One region of the Clostridium sp. FP1 genome, then DNA from elsewhere that is predicted to be linked to it. Evidence: riboswitches for the same ligand, from Rfam matches in the RefSeq annotation. Region 1 holds a riboswitch; each other region holds the start of a gene.

Region 1 (5,217 bases):
TGCTTTGGGCCTTAATGTCTACTAGTTTTGGTCTTTGTTTTGTGGTCTTTGGTAATGTAAATCAGATTACAAGAATGATAATAAATGGTGAGTTAGATAGCTATCTGCTACAACCTAAAGATCCTCTTATTAATATACTATGTTCTAAGACTATAGTATCCGCATGGGGTGATACCTTATATGGAGTAATTTTATTTTTTATAATCAAAGGTTTTCATGTTAGAAGTTTCTTATTGTTTTTATTATTTTGTATTACAGGTGCTTTAATATTATCTTCAGTACTAGTGACCTTTCATGCCTTAAGTTTTTATTCAGGTAATACAGAGGGGTTAGCACAACTTGCAACAGAATTTTTCATAAGTTTTAGTATTTATCCAGAAGGCATATTTAATAATGCTGTAAAGTATATACTTTATACTGCTATACCAGTAGCCTTTGTGGTTTATATACCTGCAAAGCTGATAAATGAGTTTTCTCTTGTTATGCTTTTAGAGGTTTTAGGAGTAGCATTAATATGGGTAGTAATAGCTTATACTATGTTCTACAAAGGCCTTAAAAAATATGAATCTGGGAATTTAATAACAAATAAATTGTAATGTATAATAAACATATTTAAAATAGATATGACATTTTAAAGTATGTCATTTAATGAGGTGAGAATATGATAAATAAAAAATCAATTGAAAATGATAGTACCTACTCCAGTGTAATGTGTAAAGATGCAACAGTGAAAGGGTATCATGAATATGAGGATTTATTTGAATCGCTATCAAAGGATTTAACAAAAAATAATGACAAAGAGTACTATTACGTTTATTTGCCTGAAATAGATTCTATTGCTCATAAAAAAGGAAATACTTCAAAAGAATTTGTGGAAGCCGTGGAGAAATTATTAAAACAAATGGATAAACTCTATGAAAAGGGCAAGGGGTGCTTTAAAAATACAGCAGTTATGATTTCAGCAGATCATGGGCAAGTAGATACAGATTTAAGTACAAAGTGCTATTTAAATAAAATAATACCTAATATAGATATATATTTAAAGAAGAATAAAAATAATGATTTAATTTCACCAACAGGTTTTCATAGAGATTTATTCCTTCATGTTAAGGAAGAACATTTATTTACAGTGAAGAAACTAATAGAAAAAGAGTTAAAGGGGTTAGTTTACGTATATACTTTTGATGAATTGAAGGAAAAAGGGTTTTTAGGACATCCAAGCCAGCGAATGATAGAAAGATGTGGAAACCTTATTTTATTACCTAAAGATAACAATCATATTTGGTGGTATGAAAAGGATATTTTTGAACTTTCATTTATAGGAGTCCATGGTGGGGCAAGTAAAAATGAGATGGAGATACCACTGTTATTTTATAGATTTTAGCAGTCACAGTTACTGGTCATTTTATGATAGAATGCTAAAAATTACTTGATTAATGTACTTACAGTATGGTAGAATAACTTTGTAAAATTGAATATGTAAAAATAGGTTTAATAGGTATTTAATATCTGTTAATTAAAAGGGAAGTGGGTTTGAGTCCCACGCGGTCCCGCCGCTGTAATAGAGGAGTTCTTGCATTATGCCACTGGGAAACTGGGAAGGCTGCAGGAATGTTGATACTTAAGCCAGAAGACCTGCCTATTCTAATGTACTGAGAACTCTACGAGCGATAGGGGTGGTAAATGTTTGAAAAATACTTTTTTGAATTTACAGCTTTTTAACTATTGTTAAAAGGCTATTTTTTTGCGAAAAATAATTTGCTTTATAGGAGGTAAAAATGAAGATAGCTATTGGAGTATGTGAAAAAATAAATGGAATATGTACAACCATGGGATGTTTTAAAGCTTTAAACAATAAAGAGAAACATTTCAGTATGTATGGAAATGAAAAATTAGAGCTTATGTCCTTTTTCACCTGTGATGCTTGCTCAAATAATTCTGCTGAAAATTTGATGAATATTGCTGGGAAATTAGAGAAGGAAGGGGTTAAAAGACTTCACCTTGGTGTTTGTATTGTTAAATGCGAAACTCAAAGAACTAAGGAAATAAAGGAGATATTTGAGAAATATCATATAGAAGTAGTAGAAGGTACTCATTAAATCATCATCTGCGGTGATGTAATATTAATAAATATATCATAGTATATAAGAGATACACAAAGGAGAGAAAATTCAAATGAAAAAGATAATAAGTATGATTTTAGCAGGGTTTATGGTATTTGGAACAACTGGATGTGGAAATAAACATGCAGCAACTGCAGCAAAAACAGAAACTAAAGTAGAAAATAGTAGCAAACAGTCCTCACATTATCCTGTTACAATTACAACATATAATTATGCTAAAAAGCCTGTTAAAATTACTTTTAAAAAATCACCAGAGAAGGTTGTTGCAGTATATCAGAATTCAATAGAAACATTACTGGCATTAGGATTGCAGGATAAAATAATTGCAGCATCCGGCTTAGATCATGACGTTAAAGATGAATATAAAAGTGCTTTTAGCAAAGTAAAGTATTATGAAAAAAAACTAATAAAAGAAGAGGTTATTGGATTGCAACCTGATTTCATATTGGGCTGGTATTCTCTATTTGGTGAAAAAAATCTTGGGGATGTAGGGTTTTGGCATGAAAGAGGTGTAAATACATATATGGCGCAAAATAGTAGTGTTGTTAAACCAGATAGTTTGCAAAATGAATATGATGATATTTTAAACATGGGTAAAATTTTCAATGTAGAAGATAAAGCAAGTGAGATAGTTAACAATATGAAAAAGGAAATTGAAAAAACAAAGGCTTTGGTTAAAGGAAAACAAGCTGTTAAAGCAGTGATTTTGGAAGTGGAAAAAGACGGCGTATATAGAATTTATGGAGAAGATAGTATTGGTGGCGATATTGCAAAAGGTGTTGGAGCAAATTTAGTAGCAAATAAAGATGGTAAGATAGGAAATGAAGATTTGATAAAGCTTAATCCTGAGGTAATTTTCACTGTTTATTACGGCAAAGAAATTGATAAAGAAGCTGCATTAAAAAGCATTATGAATAATGCTGGACTTTCAAGCATTTCAGCAATAAAGTCAAAACGGGTTCATCCTATAATGCTAGGTGAAGTTTATGCTAGTGGTATTAGAACCTTAGATGGTATAAAAACAATTTCTAAAGGATTATATCCTGAATTATATGGAAACAAGTAAAAATGAAAAGAATTTATAAAAGTAATACACAAAGTGCTTTACTCAATGGAACACCTATTTATATAGGTGTTTCCATTGTGCTTGTAATTTTCTTGATTTTTTCTATTTTAATAACTGTAACAATGGGTTCTGTCCATATTTCTATAAAAGATGTATATGAAATCATAGGGTACAAGCTACTTAATATTGGTGATGGGAAAATTTTAGGAAGTGGGCCTGCTTATGATATTGTTTGGTTTATAAGGTTTCCAAGAATTATTTTAGCAGTTTCTGTAGGTATAGGTCTTTCAGTGTCCGGAGTCATTATGCAGGCAATTGTGAAAAACCCCTTAGCGGATCCATATATATTAGGAATTTCTTCAGGAGCATCCCTAGGGGCTACCTTAGCGATTTTGCTTGGTGTTGGTGTTTTCTTTGGAAGCAATTATGTAGGGAACTGTGCTTTTTTAGGAGCATTTGCAATATCAATACTTGTATTAACCCTTGCAAATGTAAATGGAAGAGCTAATTCCACAAAGCTTTTGCTGGCAGGTATGGCATTAAGTAGTGTTTGTTCAGCATTTTCAAGTTTTATTGTATACTTTGCTAATGATAAAGATGGTATGCAGAGTATAACATATTGGCTTATGGGAAGCCTTGCAGGTGCAAACTGGCAAAATATAAGAATAATTCTTCCTGTTGTAATAGTAGCTACATTATTTTTTATTACTCAATATAGAACTCTTAATTTGATGCTACTTGGTGATGAAGTTTCTATAACTTTAGGTACAGACCTTCAAAAATATAGACAGTTTTATCTGATAATTACATCAGTTGTAATTGGATTCATAGTATACGCATCAGGGATAATTGGATTTGTGGGACTTATTATTCCTCATCTTGTACGAATGATATTTGGAACAGATCATAAAAGGATTATTCTACTATCAGCATTGGTAGGAGCTATATTTTTAGTTTGGGCAGATGTTTTATCTAGAATTATAATACCAGGGAGTGAACTTCCAATAGGAATATTGATTTCTATGATAGGTGCTCCGAGCTTTATATATCTTATGGTAAGTAAATCCTATGGATTTGGAGGGGATGATTAATGGAGCTAAAGACAATAGACGTAGAAGCTTATTTAGGTGGAAGCCATATTTTGAAAGGCTTAAGTATTCATGCAAAGGAAAAAGAATTTGTAGGAATTATAGGACCCAATGGCAGTGGTAAAAGTACGCTTTTAAAATGTGTGTACCGAATCTTGCGGCCGTCTACAGGAGCCGTATTTTTAGATGATAAAAATATTAAGGGTTTTTCTATGAAAGAAAGTGCAAAAAAAATGGCTGTGGTGTCTCAACATAATAATTATAATTTTGATTTTACTGTTTCCGACATGGTTCTAATGGGAAGAGCACCACATAAAAAGTTTATAGAAAAAGATAATGCACAGGATTATAAAATCATGAAAGAATCTTTAGAAAAAGTAGGTATGACAGATTATGCTAAACGAAGCTTTTCAAGCCTATCAGGTGGAGAAAAGCAAAGAATAATTCTTGCAAGAGCTTTAGCACAAAAAACGGAGTGTCTTATTCTAGATGAACCTACAAATCATCTAGATATAAAGTATCAACTTCAGTTTATGGCTATTATAAAAGAGCTGGGGGTCACAGTTATATCTGCTATTCATGATTTAAATATTGCTGCCTTATATTGTGATAAAATTTATGCAATGAAAGCGGGTAAAATTCTTAAGTTTGGAACCCCAAAAGAGGTTCTAACGGAAGAATTAATAAAATCTTTGTACGAGGTTGATGCTAAAGTTATGGAAGATGAAGAAAATGGGTTTTTAAATATAATTTATAAACCCTATCATGTAAAATAATAGGATGTAAGACATGATGTAGACCAGCAAATTAATTTGCTGGTCTGTATTGTTTTAGTATTACATTTTATAATATGTTATTATGTGAGTAATTGCTAAAATATTAAGATAAAGGAGAGTTTGGAAAATGAAAATACTATTTGTTGAGGATGATAAAATAATTG
Region 2 (5,217 bases), 920 kb from region 1:
TAAAGAAAATTTAATATCCTTATTAAATGCAATATTAAAACTTCCAGAAGATAATAAATTAAAAGACATAACGGTTATTGAAAATAAGGAATTAGTAAAAGAATTAATAGATGATAAAACTGGAAGACTTGATGTCAGAGCTGAAACATTGGATAATACACAAATAGATATTGAGATTCAACTAATTGATCAAAAGAATATAGTGGAAAGAATGCTGTACTATATGTCAAAAATGTATGTGGAACCTATAAAAGCTGGTGGAAAATATAAGGATTTAAAAAAGACCATAGTGATCGGTATTTTAGATTTTGATTATTTTCATATTGAAAAGTTTCACTCAACATTTCATTTTTATGAAGATGAACTAAAAGCATTCATGTTAACGGATAAACTAGAAATAAATTTCATAGAACTTCCAAAGTTTAAAAGAGGATTAAAAAATATAAATAACCCTTTAGATAGATGGTTAATGTTTTTAGAAGAAGATACTTCTAATGATATGTTAAAGGAGGTTTTAGCGGTGGACGCTGTTATAAGAAACGCAGAAGAAAGACTTGAATGGTTAAGTAGCGATGAAGAAACAATAAAACTGTACAAAGCAAGAGAAGAATCCCTTATTGAAAAGATGAGTTTACTAGATGAAGCAGAAGAAAGAGGACTTAAAAAAGGAATTGAACAAGGGATTGAACAAGGAAAAATAGATATGGCAAAAGAAATGATTTTAGATGGAGAAAATATAGAAAAAATCAAGAAATACTCTAAACTTAATGAAAAAGATATTGAAAAATTGAGAAGAGAACTAATGTTACAATAAACAAAAAGGTATGATATAAATTTAGAGATAGTAGGGTCACAACATCTAACAAAATACTGCCGTTCGCCTTGGCTGGACGGTGTTTTTTATATGGTTGTCAGTTAAAATATTGCTTATAATCTAATTATAGGTTAATACGTAAACCGCCAAGGCGCATGATAGAGCCTAAGTGCAGTCGCACTAAGGCTCCATCACGTCGGCAGTACGAAACGTTAGTGCGCCAAGCAAAGCTTGGCATCTACTTGCAAGGTGAAAGTCCTTGTTGAGAAAGGTCTAACGCAACACTCATATCGAGTGTTGCGTTGAAGCTGGTAACGGCAGGATAAAGCGTACGCAGAGAACTATAAATAGGCTACAGGGAGAACTGTATCTCCTGAAATATATCCAGCCTCATAAACGTAGAATGCAGATGACGATGCGGTTAACGTCACGGAAGTCAGTACAGAAGAATCGTAAATGGTGAGATTCTCGAGGGTCTGCGGGGTCAAAGAACGTGGCATGTATATAGTCTTTTCGAATCAAGTATAGCTTTTATATCTTCCATAAGACTAGGTAAGTAATCTTCTATTTTTGTGCGTCCTCTCATATTGAAAGCATCTTCACATCTTATCCCTGTTTGTAATTCAATTTTACTCTTTGTTAGTGTGTCTCTACTAACATTAAATTCTTTAGCAATAAAAGTGTCGCCACCATAACCGTGTTCCTCGGACATACTTGCTAATATAATCCGTTTAAGAAAAATAATGATTCAATTATTTTTAAAATGAATCCTGAAAAAGGTTGGCAGTCAATGCCTGGAAAGCTATGGATGAAAACTTACTTTTAGCATTGCAAAAAAAGAAAAAATATTCTATACTATTGTTACAACTTAATAAAAAATTATTTAAGGTGCCTTTTAAAGGTTTAATAGGGAAAGTGGTCTAAATCCACTGCAGCCCCCGCTACTGTACACGGAGACAAATCCATACCACTGGCTAATGCTGGGAAGGTTGGAGGAGGGTGACCCGCAAGCCAGGAGACCTGCCTAGATGATATACAGCTTTATCCTACGGAGGGACGGAATGGCAATTATATATGCTTTTTTGCATTGTATTGCTTTCACATGGGATGTGAAGGCATTTTATTTTATATAAAGTCTTTTACTCGACCTTAAGAGGAAATTGCCGTAGTACCACGATTAGATATTTTTAAACAAGGAGAGATGAATATAATGGGAAAATTAAAAAATGGATATGTGCAAATTTATACAGGAAATGGTAAAGGGAAAACAACCGCAGCTGTAGGACTAGCTGTGAGAGCTGCTGGAAACGGATACAATGTATTTATGGTACAGTTTTTAAAAGGAAGTAAAACTGGGGAAATTGAAAGTTCCAAAAAATTGGCTCCTTTTTTTAATATATTTAGGTTTGAGAAAAAAAGAGGATTTTTTTGGACATTAAATGCTGAGGAAAAAATTGAATTAAAAGAAGAAGTTCAAAAAGGATATGAATTTTGCAAACAAGCATTAAAAGAAGAAAAATGCGATATACTTATTATGGATGAGGTAATGGGAGCATTGAACAATGGACTAATAAGTGAAGAACAAATACTAGAATTAATAGATAATAAACCTTACAATATAGAGTTAATTTTAACAGGAAGAAACGTACCTAAAGCTATAATAGATAAAGCAAATCTGGTAACTGAGATGAAGGACATAAAGCATTATTTTAATGAGGGAGTGCCATCTAGAGAGGGTATAGAATTTTAGATATTGCAATAAAGGTAAATATAGGCTATAATAACAGTAATAACTTAATAAATAGTCATCTAAGGTACCTTTTAAAGGATTAATAGGGAAAGTGGTCGAAATCCACTGCAGCCCCCGCTACTGTACACGGAGACAAATCCATACCACTGGCAAGCCCTGGGAAGGTTGGAGGAGAGTGACCCGTAAGCCAGGAGACCTGCCTAGATGATATGCAGCTTTATCCTACGGAGGGAAGGGATTGCAATTATATGTGTTTTTTTGCATTATATTGCTTTCGCATGGGATGTGAAGACATTTTATTTTTATAAAATATTTTGCTCGACCTTTTGTAGGTTGGGTATTTTTTTTTGGAATATAGTGTTTTAAAAGGTTGTTAATATACATAATAGAAAAAGAACAAGATGCTATGTTTGGAGGGGCAAAATATGTTACATCTTTACAACTAAATTCATTGACTTATTGTATAGTAAGAGCATTTGCAAAGAACTAAAAACTAAATAATAGAATATAGGTTTAATTAAAATTAATTAAAAGGGAATTGGGTTAAAATCCTGAACTATCTCGTAGCTGTAATAGATGAATTTAGGTATATTATGCCACTTGGAAACGGGGAAGGCGTACTTAAATAATGATTCTTTAGTCAGAAGACCTGCTTATATTTCTGCACCATAAACTCTACGAGTGATAGAGAGGGCACTGTAATGAAAATTTGTTTATTTATTTTATATGAATAAGCATATTTTTCAAGCGTTTCCTTTTAACACTTTAGTTAAAAGGAATTTTGTTTTTTAAACCCAATTGTCGGTTCCATTGTTCACAATGTTTCCTCCATTTTTGTGGTTCTAAATTATTCAAGAATGCTAACATGAGATAAAAATTCAAAGGAGGTGTGACATGGGAAAAATTATTATTATTTTATGTGCCATATTTCTGATAGTTGTGGTTTTCTTCAAATGGAAACATGGAGATGGGCACACCAATGGTGATGGGAAACATCATCACCATAAAAGCGGACATAAACATGGCGAAGGGTTTTCAATTGATTTTTATGCTTACACTTCTAAAATCAGACACTGGAATGCTACTTTTAAAGTATCTCTTTCTGCTGCTATACTGATTCTTTGTATTGCATTGGAAAACCCTTATGTATCTGTTGTTGTCATTATTGCAATGGCCTATTTGACCATTGTAAAAGGAGAGCTTCCAGTAAATGAATATTTGTCAATACTGGCGATTCCAATCGTCTTTATTCTCCTTGGTACTTTTACAATTGCCATTGATTTTTCAAAGCAGCCTATGGGACAGTATAACCTGAATCTTGGTTTCTGCTATGTGTTTACCTCTCAGGCAAAGATTAAGGAAGTGGTCTTTTTGATTCTGAAGGTTTTTGCAGCTATAAGTGCCCTACAGATGATGACACTGTCAACTCCATCTTCTGAGATTATCTATGTACTCCGAGCTGCACATGTGCCAAAGCTTATTGTAGAGCTGATGAACCTGATTTATCGTTACATTTTCATTTTAATGGATGTCTATTCCAAAATGAAAAACTCTGCAGAAGCCCGACAGGGCTACTGTGATTTTAAAACTTCCTGTTATACATTTGGAAGCATTGCAAGCAATATGCTAGTTATTTCCCTTAAAAAGGCAAACACTTATTATGATGCCATGGAGGCCAGATGCTATGATGGAGATCTTATTTTTTTGGAGGAAGATAAAAAGGTAGAGACAATACAGATTGCCTATGCAGTAGCATTCATAATTTTTTTGATTCTAATCTGGGGCTTTACAAGATAGAAAGGGGATACTATGGAAAAACCAATATTAAATGTAGAAGATTTATACTACGTCTACGGAAATGGAAAGTCTGCATTGGACGGCGTAAGCGTTGATATCTATGAAGGTGATAAAATCGCTGTCATTGGGTCCAATGGATCCGGAAAATCCACATTTTTCTTGAACATAAACGGTGTATTTACACCAGAACATGGGAAAATCATTTATCGGGGTACTGTCGTCAATAAAAAGAATTTAAAAGAGCTTCGAAAAAAAATTGGAATCGTATTTCAGGATGCGGACAATCAAATAATTGCATCTACAGTTAGGGCAGAAGTTGGATTCGGACCGATGAATCTAAAGCTTCCCAAAGAGGAAGTACTAAAGCGGGTTGATGAAGCACTGGCATATATGAACATCTCAGATTTTAAAGATCGTCCGCCACACTATTTGAGTGGGGGTGAAAAGAAGCGTGTCACCATTGCGGGTATCATTGCTATGAAATCGGAAATTATTATCTTTGATGAACCTACTGCATCACTGGACCCTTTAAATGCAATGATGTTAGAAGAAGTTTTGGACAAGCTTGGTTTGGAGGGTAAGACAATGCTGATTTCCACCCATGATGTAGATTTTGCATATAGATGGGCTAAGCGAGTCCTTGTATTCTGCCAGGGGAAAATTATTGCAGATGGAACACCGCTAGAAATTTTCCAAAACACTGAAATTTTAAAACAGGCAAATCTAAAACAGCCAACTATGATGGAGGTTTATGAATTGCTTGTAGAAAAACATCTGCTGGAAGATACTAAAGCCTATCCGAGAAATACACAAGAGTTCAAGAAAATACTTGAAAAATAGTTAGTTTTTCTAGGCT
Region 3 (5,217 bases), 940 kb from region 1:
ACAGCCCTTACCATTCCCTCTTTTGTATAAAAATGAATCATTAAATCTGATATTTTTATATCTACATTCATGATTTTAATTTTCCTTTCGCAGACATTAATTCTTGTAATTTACAACTATAGGTATTGACTAAAAAAATCTCTCTTTTCATCAAAAACATCCCTTAGTGCATCTCCTATTAAGTTTATACTAGAACAAAGCAGTAATATACTACATCCCGGCGCTAATAAAAGATGAGGATAGCATCTAAAATATGTTTTTGCGTCATTAACCATCACGCCCCAATCTGCTTGTGGGGGTTGCATTCCCAGGCCTAAAAAACTTAAAGATGCCATTGATAACACAACTTTTCCTATTCTAATAGTAAAGAGCACAATAAATGTAGCAAAAATATTAGGAAGTACATAATGTATTATTATATGAATATGGCTAGCACCAAGCGCTCTAGCTCCCTCTATATATTTTTCTTGCTTTACCTTTAGAACCTCTCCACGTACTATCCTTGAAAATCCTGCCCAAGAAGTTACAACTATTGCTATTAGTAAGCTTTTTATTCCTGGTCCTAATACCCCTGCTATAGCTATCATAAAACTTAAACCCGGCAACCCTTGAAATATAGTTACTACAACTTGAATTATACTATCTATAATTCCTCCACAATATCCAGAAATAAGTCCTATAAATGTTCCAAGTATCATTGTACATACTGTTGCTATTAAGGATAAAAATATAGATACCCTAGCTCCATGTATAATTCTACTTAAAACATCCCTTCCTAAAGCATCTGTTCCAAGTAAATGTTCTTTAGAGATTCCCATTAATCTATTGGCCATCTCTACTTTATTAGGATCATATGGTGATAGAAAATCTGCAAAAACTCCTATAAACACTATAATAATAAGTACCATAAAAGATAACTTATAAATCAATGACATATTTTTAAATTTATCCATTCTACTCCCCTCCAAGTCTCATACGAGGATTGAGCATCAAATAGCATAAATCTACAAGTAAGTTGAAACCTACAAAAATTAGCCCTGTGAATACCACATATCCCTGAACTACTGGATAATCTCTGCTCATTATTCCCTTTATCACATAACTACCCATACCCGGAATCCCAAAGATAACCTCAACTACTGTAGAACCACCTAAAATTGCCCCAAAGTAATTTCCTAGTAGCGTGATTATTGGCATTAGTGAGTTAAAAAAGGCATATTTAAAAATAATAACTCTTTCTTTTAACCCCTTTGCTCTTGCAGTTAGTACATAATTCTGTTCCAAAGCCTCTATTAGGGTTGCTCTGTTTAGCCTCATAATTGTTCCAATAGTTCCTGCTGCTAATACAAACCCTGGCATAATAAGATGCTTAAGTGTGCCATATCCGCTTGTGGGAAGCCATTTAAGCTTTTCGCAAAATATACTAAGCATAATAGTTGCAATCCAAAATCCTGGCATGGAAGCTAAAATTAATGAAATTACTCTTCCAACATTATCAATGATTGAATCCTTCTTTAATGCCATAATTATGGCTAATGGTATTGAAATAACTATTACAAAAAACATTGCCATTAAAGAAACAGAGAAGGTAATTGGAAGCCTTCTCTGTATTTCTGTACTTATTGGTGTTTTTGTTATATAAGAAATCCCTAAATCTCCACTTAATGCTTTTTTAGTCCACTTCCCATATTGCACAAACATGTTTTCATTTAGACCTAGTTCTTCTCGTACCTCCTCTATTTCCTTTTCAGAAGGAGTAGATATACCATCCATACTTAAATATTCAACTGCCGGATCTCCCGGTGCAATAACACCTAGCATAAAAGCTAAAAATGTTATTCCTATTAAAACTGGTATAATCATTATTAGTCTTTTTATTAAATATTTAAATGAACTTTTCACTAATTACTCCACTTCATATTAGATAATGTAGTTCCATAGATTGTAGCTTTGTAACCAGTTATTTTCTTGTTGTATGCAATTAAGTTAACATCTTCGAATAGAGGTATCATTGAAGGATTCTTCGTTGATATATCTTGAAGTTCATTATATATTTTTCCTCTTTCCTCTAAATCCATAGTTCCTTTTAATTTTTCTATAAGTTCATCCGCTCTTTGATTTTTATACCCTAAAGAGTAGGATTTATTGCTTGAACCTCCACTTCTCATATAATCATCAAATATGGTAAAGGGCTCTGCGCTAGGAAGTCCTTTAGTCTGAAGTGTCATATTATAATTTCCAATCTTTTGAGCTTCTTTGAAAGCGGCTCCATCAAGTATAGTTATATTAGAATTTAATCCCACTTCGCTTAAAACGGATTGAAGGTACTCTGCTACAGCTTTGTATGGGTAACGGTCAACACCATAAGATGGGATTATAAATTCTAATTTCATCTTTTGCCCATTTAGCTCTTTTTTAATAATTTCTTTTGCCTTTTTAGCATCATAAACTGGTTTTATTTCTTTAGCAAATGGTGATGTTTGATTTAGAATGTTTATTGTTGGAGTACCATGTCCACCATAGAACTCCTTAACTATAGTTTGTCTATCGATTAATAAGCTTAAAGCCTCTTTTATTTTGACATTATTAAATGGTGCTTTAAGTCCATTCACAGATATAAATTGAGTGATTGTTGATGGTGATGTAGAATTCTGAAAATTTTTATCCTTTACTAGTTCTGTAGCAAGTTCTGGAGTAATAGCTCCTAAATCCATAACGCCCATGATTTCTTCAGATTTTAATGCACTGTAACGAGTTTGAGCATCTGGTATTACCTTTATTTTAATATTTTTAACCTTGGCCTTTTCTCCATAGTAGTTTTCATTTCTCTCAAGTAAAGTAAATTGATCTTTTTTACGATCAACTATTTTAAATGGTCCTGTACCTTGTGCAAAAGTGGTAAAGTCTCCTGTGGTTACATCAAAACACTTTGGACTATACATTGCACTTCCAAATCTAGCCATGTTATATATTAATGTTGATATAGGCTTGCTAAAAATAAGTTTAACTTCGTAGTCTGATACCTTATGAAAGCTTTCTAAGTTAGGATATGTTTTATTTACATCGAAAGAATAAAATGGAGAACCCTTAGTTTTCATATTTGTGTATCTTTCAAAGTTCTTTATAACTGCATCTGCATTTAAATCTATTCCATCCTGGAATTTCACCCCTTTTTTTATTTTGAAGGTCCATTCTTTATAATCCTTTGAATTTGACCATTCTTCTGCTAGTTGTGGAATTGGAACTCCATTTTCTCCTAATCCTACTAGTGGCTCCCAAACATACAATATAGAGCTTGCATAATAGGCATCAGTTTCTCCTGGTGCTAAATCTCTAGCAGCTCCCAGTACAATTTCTTTCTCCTCATTTAATTTACCTGTAGCTCCATCACCAGCTTTCTTTCCACTAGTGCATGCTGTTAGCAGACTTGCAAATACAATAATAGCCATTGCAATTATCATCAATCTACTTTTCATTAGTTTTTTCATCTTTCTAGTCCCCTTATTTTAGATTTAGAGCAATAAAAAAAAGCTCTAGCAAATTGCTAAAGCTACCCATATTTCGCTTATCGTTTTTAAAAAGCTACAAAATCAGTTGCTCCCCCTGATTTTACAATGCCAATATTTAAGATGGGTATCTGACTTACATTTCTTCCTCATTCTACCCTTCCCTGATAAGATACAGTGGTTATGCAGAACTTGTCCATGATTACAGTGATGGGTTCGTGACGGAATTTAACCGTGCTTCCCTCAATCCTAAATACGTTTATTTATCTTTACCGTATTTATAATATAATGTAAATTAGGATTTGTCAATATTATCAATATATTTTTACAAAACACCTCTAACCCTTTATTAAAGTTTAGAGAATTTTCTTTTAGTTTTCTTTATTGTATTTCTTTCTTTTTCTAACTAATATATAGGGGTTAATCCCTAAAGCTTTTGCTGTCATTCTTATATTTCCATACCTGCTGATACCATAATCATTCCTATTTTTATAAGCACAAATTCCTTTATCTTTGTTTTCATAATATACATCCTTGTAATTATCATTATTTCATCAATTACATTGCCTATCCTATGTAGAATAGTTGTATTCTTCTCCTGCGAAAAAATTAGCCCCTTAGCATTTCTGCTAAAGGGCTTGACAATAATACTAACCATATTTGTATTTTATATCTGTAGTAAAGTTTTTAATACCATCCGCTGTTAAAGTTACATTTACTAGTTCCACCTGTAGCAGCCTTAACTGAAGTGTCAAATACTTTTATACCGTCATCAACATTTACCACTATTGTTTTCCAAGCTTCATATGATCCTTTTTTTATGCCAACTTCATAATTTTTCCAGGTTGTTGAATTAACTGTGTTTACATGTACAATTACCACGTAAGTTCCTGCTTCTTTAAATGTGTATGATGGAGTTTCGGTATACTCTTTAGCTCCACTTGACCATACTCCTGTTGTTGGATTAAATATAAATAATCTATAAAGGTATGGCCCTTTAATCCCACCTATATTTTCTATTCCGTTTAATTTAACTGTTAAACCCTTAGTTTCAACTTTAGCGTCGCCATTTGCATATACTCTGTTAGCATTATCTCTAGTTACACAGTTTAAACTTGCTATATAGAAAGTATCGTAGCCTTTCTCGTTAACACTTGCTACTCCTGCCCTTTTTACCCAAATTGAAAGTTTATATTTTCCTAATTTAAATGCGCTTGTTTCTGGCAAAACATATGGAGTTTTAGCATCTACTGCTTCCCCATATCCACTTGTTAATTCGCTCCATTCTTTACCATCAAAAATGAATGCTTTGTATTGTACTAGCCCATCATACTTTGAAGTTATTGTAAATTTTTCAGTATCTCCTACTACTAGTGGTGAATGGTCTACTCCAAGATAATTTATTTTTGGAATTAAAACTGTAGCTTTTGCTGTACCATTTCCTAAAATTCCAGCCATTACAAATATTGCTACCATAAATATGCTTAGTGTTTTTTTAATTTGTTTCATGTGCTTTGTACTCCTCTCATTTTTTGTTTGATTTTTAATATTTCTTTTAACTATCTCTAATCAAATATTAACCGTGGTTTAAAGTTCTTCATGTTTTATATAACATTTATTTTGATAATATAACGTACCTTATTTAGTTGAATTCATCATAAATTACCTAAAATAATGATTACTTAGCACAAACCTTTTTATCCTTGATGGA

What was found. Region 1 has a riboswitch for cobalamin ahead of G9F70_RS06930 (CGGC domain-containing protein). Riboswitches for the same ligand answer to the same signal wherever they lie in the genome.
Region 2: it holds a riboswitch for cobalamin, as region 1 does, so the genes downstream of both, cbiQ (cobalt ECF transporter T component CbiQ) here and G9F70_RS06930 (CGGC domain-containing protein) in region 1, are expected to answer to the same signal.
Region 3: it holds a riboswitch for cobalamin, as region 1 does, so the genes downstream of both, G9F70_RS11390 (ABC transporter substrate-binding protein) here and G9F70_RS06930 (CGGC domain-containing protein) in region 1, are expected to answer to the same signal.

What each region holds. Positions count from the first base shown of each region.
Region 1 covers NZ_JAAMNJ020000001.1:1,427,232-1,432,448, forward strand. The annotation lists gene G9F70_RS06920 (ABC transporter permease) at 1-596, shown strand, start outside; gene G9F70_RS06925 (alkaline phosphatase family protein) at 662-1,384, shown strand; cobalamin riboswitch at 1,480-1,658, shown strand; gene G9F70_RS06930 (CGGC domain-containing protein) at 1,779-2,099, shown strand; gene G9F70_RS06935 (ABC transporter substrate-binding protein) at 2,176-3,189, shown strand; gene G9F70_RS06940 (FecCD family ABC transporter permease) at 3,192-4,280, shown strand; gene G9F70_RS06945 (ABC transporter ATP-binding protein) at 4,280-5,053, shown strand; gene G9F70_RS06950 (response regulator transcription factor) at 5,181-5,217, shown strand, end outside.
Region 2 covers NZ_JAAMNJ020000001.1:2,349,480-2,354,696, forward strand. The annotation lists gene G9F70_RS11290 (Rpn family recombination-promoting nuclease/putative transposase) at 1-814, shown strand, start outside; gene G9F70_RS11295 (hypothetical protein) at 1,299-1,526, opposite strand; cobalamin riboswitch at 1,684-1,857, shown strand; gene G9F70_RS11300 (cob(I)yrinic acid a,c-diamide adenosyltransferase) at 2,025-2,564, shown strand; cobalamin riboswitch at 2,610-2,783, shown strand; cobalamin riboswitch at 3,057-3,236, shown strand; gene cbiQ (cobalt ECF transporter T component CbiQ) at 3,459-4,361, shown strand; gene G9F70_RS11310 (energy-coupling factor ABC transporter ATP-binding protein) at 4,374-5,201, shown strand.
Region 3 covers NZ_JAAMNJ020000001.1:2,371,817-2,377,033, reverse strand. The annotation lists gene G9F70_RS11405 (ABC transporter ATP-binding protein) at 1-71, opposite strand, end outside; gene G9F70_RS11400 (ABC transporter permease) at 117-953, opposite strand; gene G9F70_RS27295 (ABC transporter permease) at 955-1,902, opposite strand; gene G9F70_RS11390 (ABC transporter substrate-binding protein) at 1,902-3,488, opposite strand; cobalamin riboswitch at 3,611-3,792, opposite strand; gene G9F70_RS11385 (hypothetical protein) at 3,955-4,164, opposite strand; gene G9F70_RS11380 (hypothetical protein) at 4,194-5,015, opposite strand.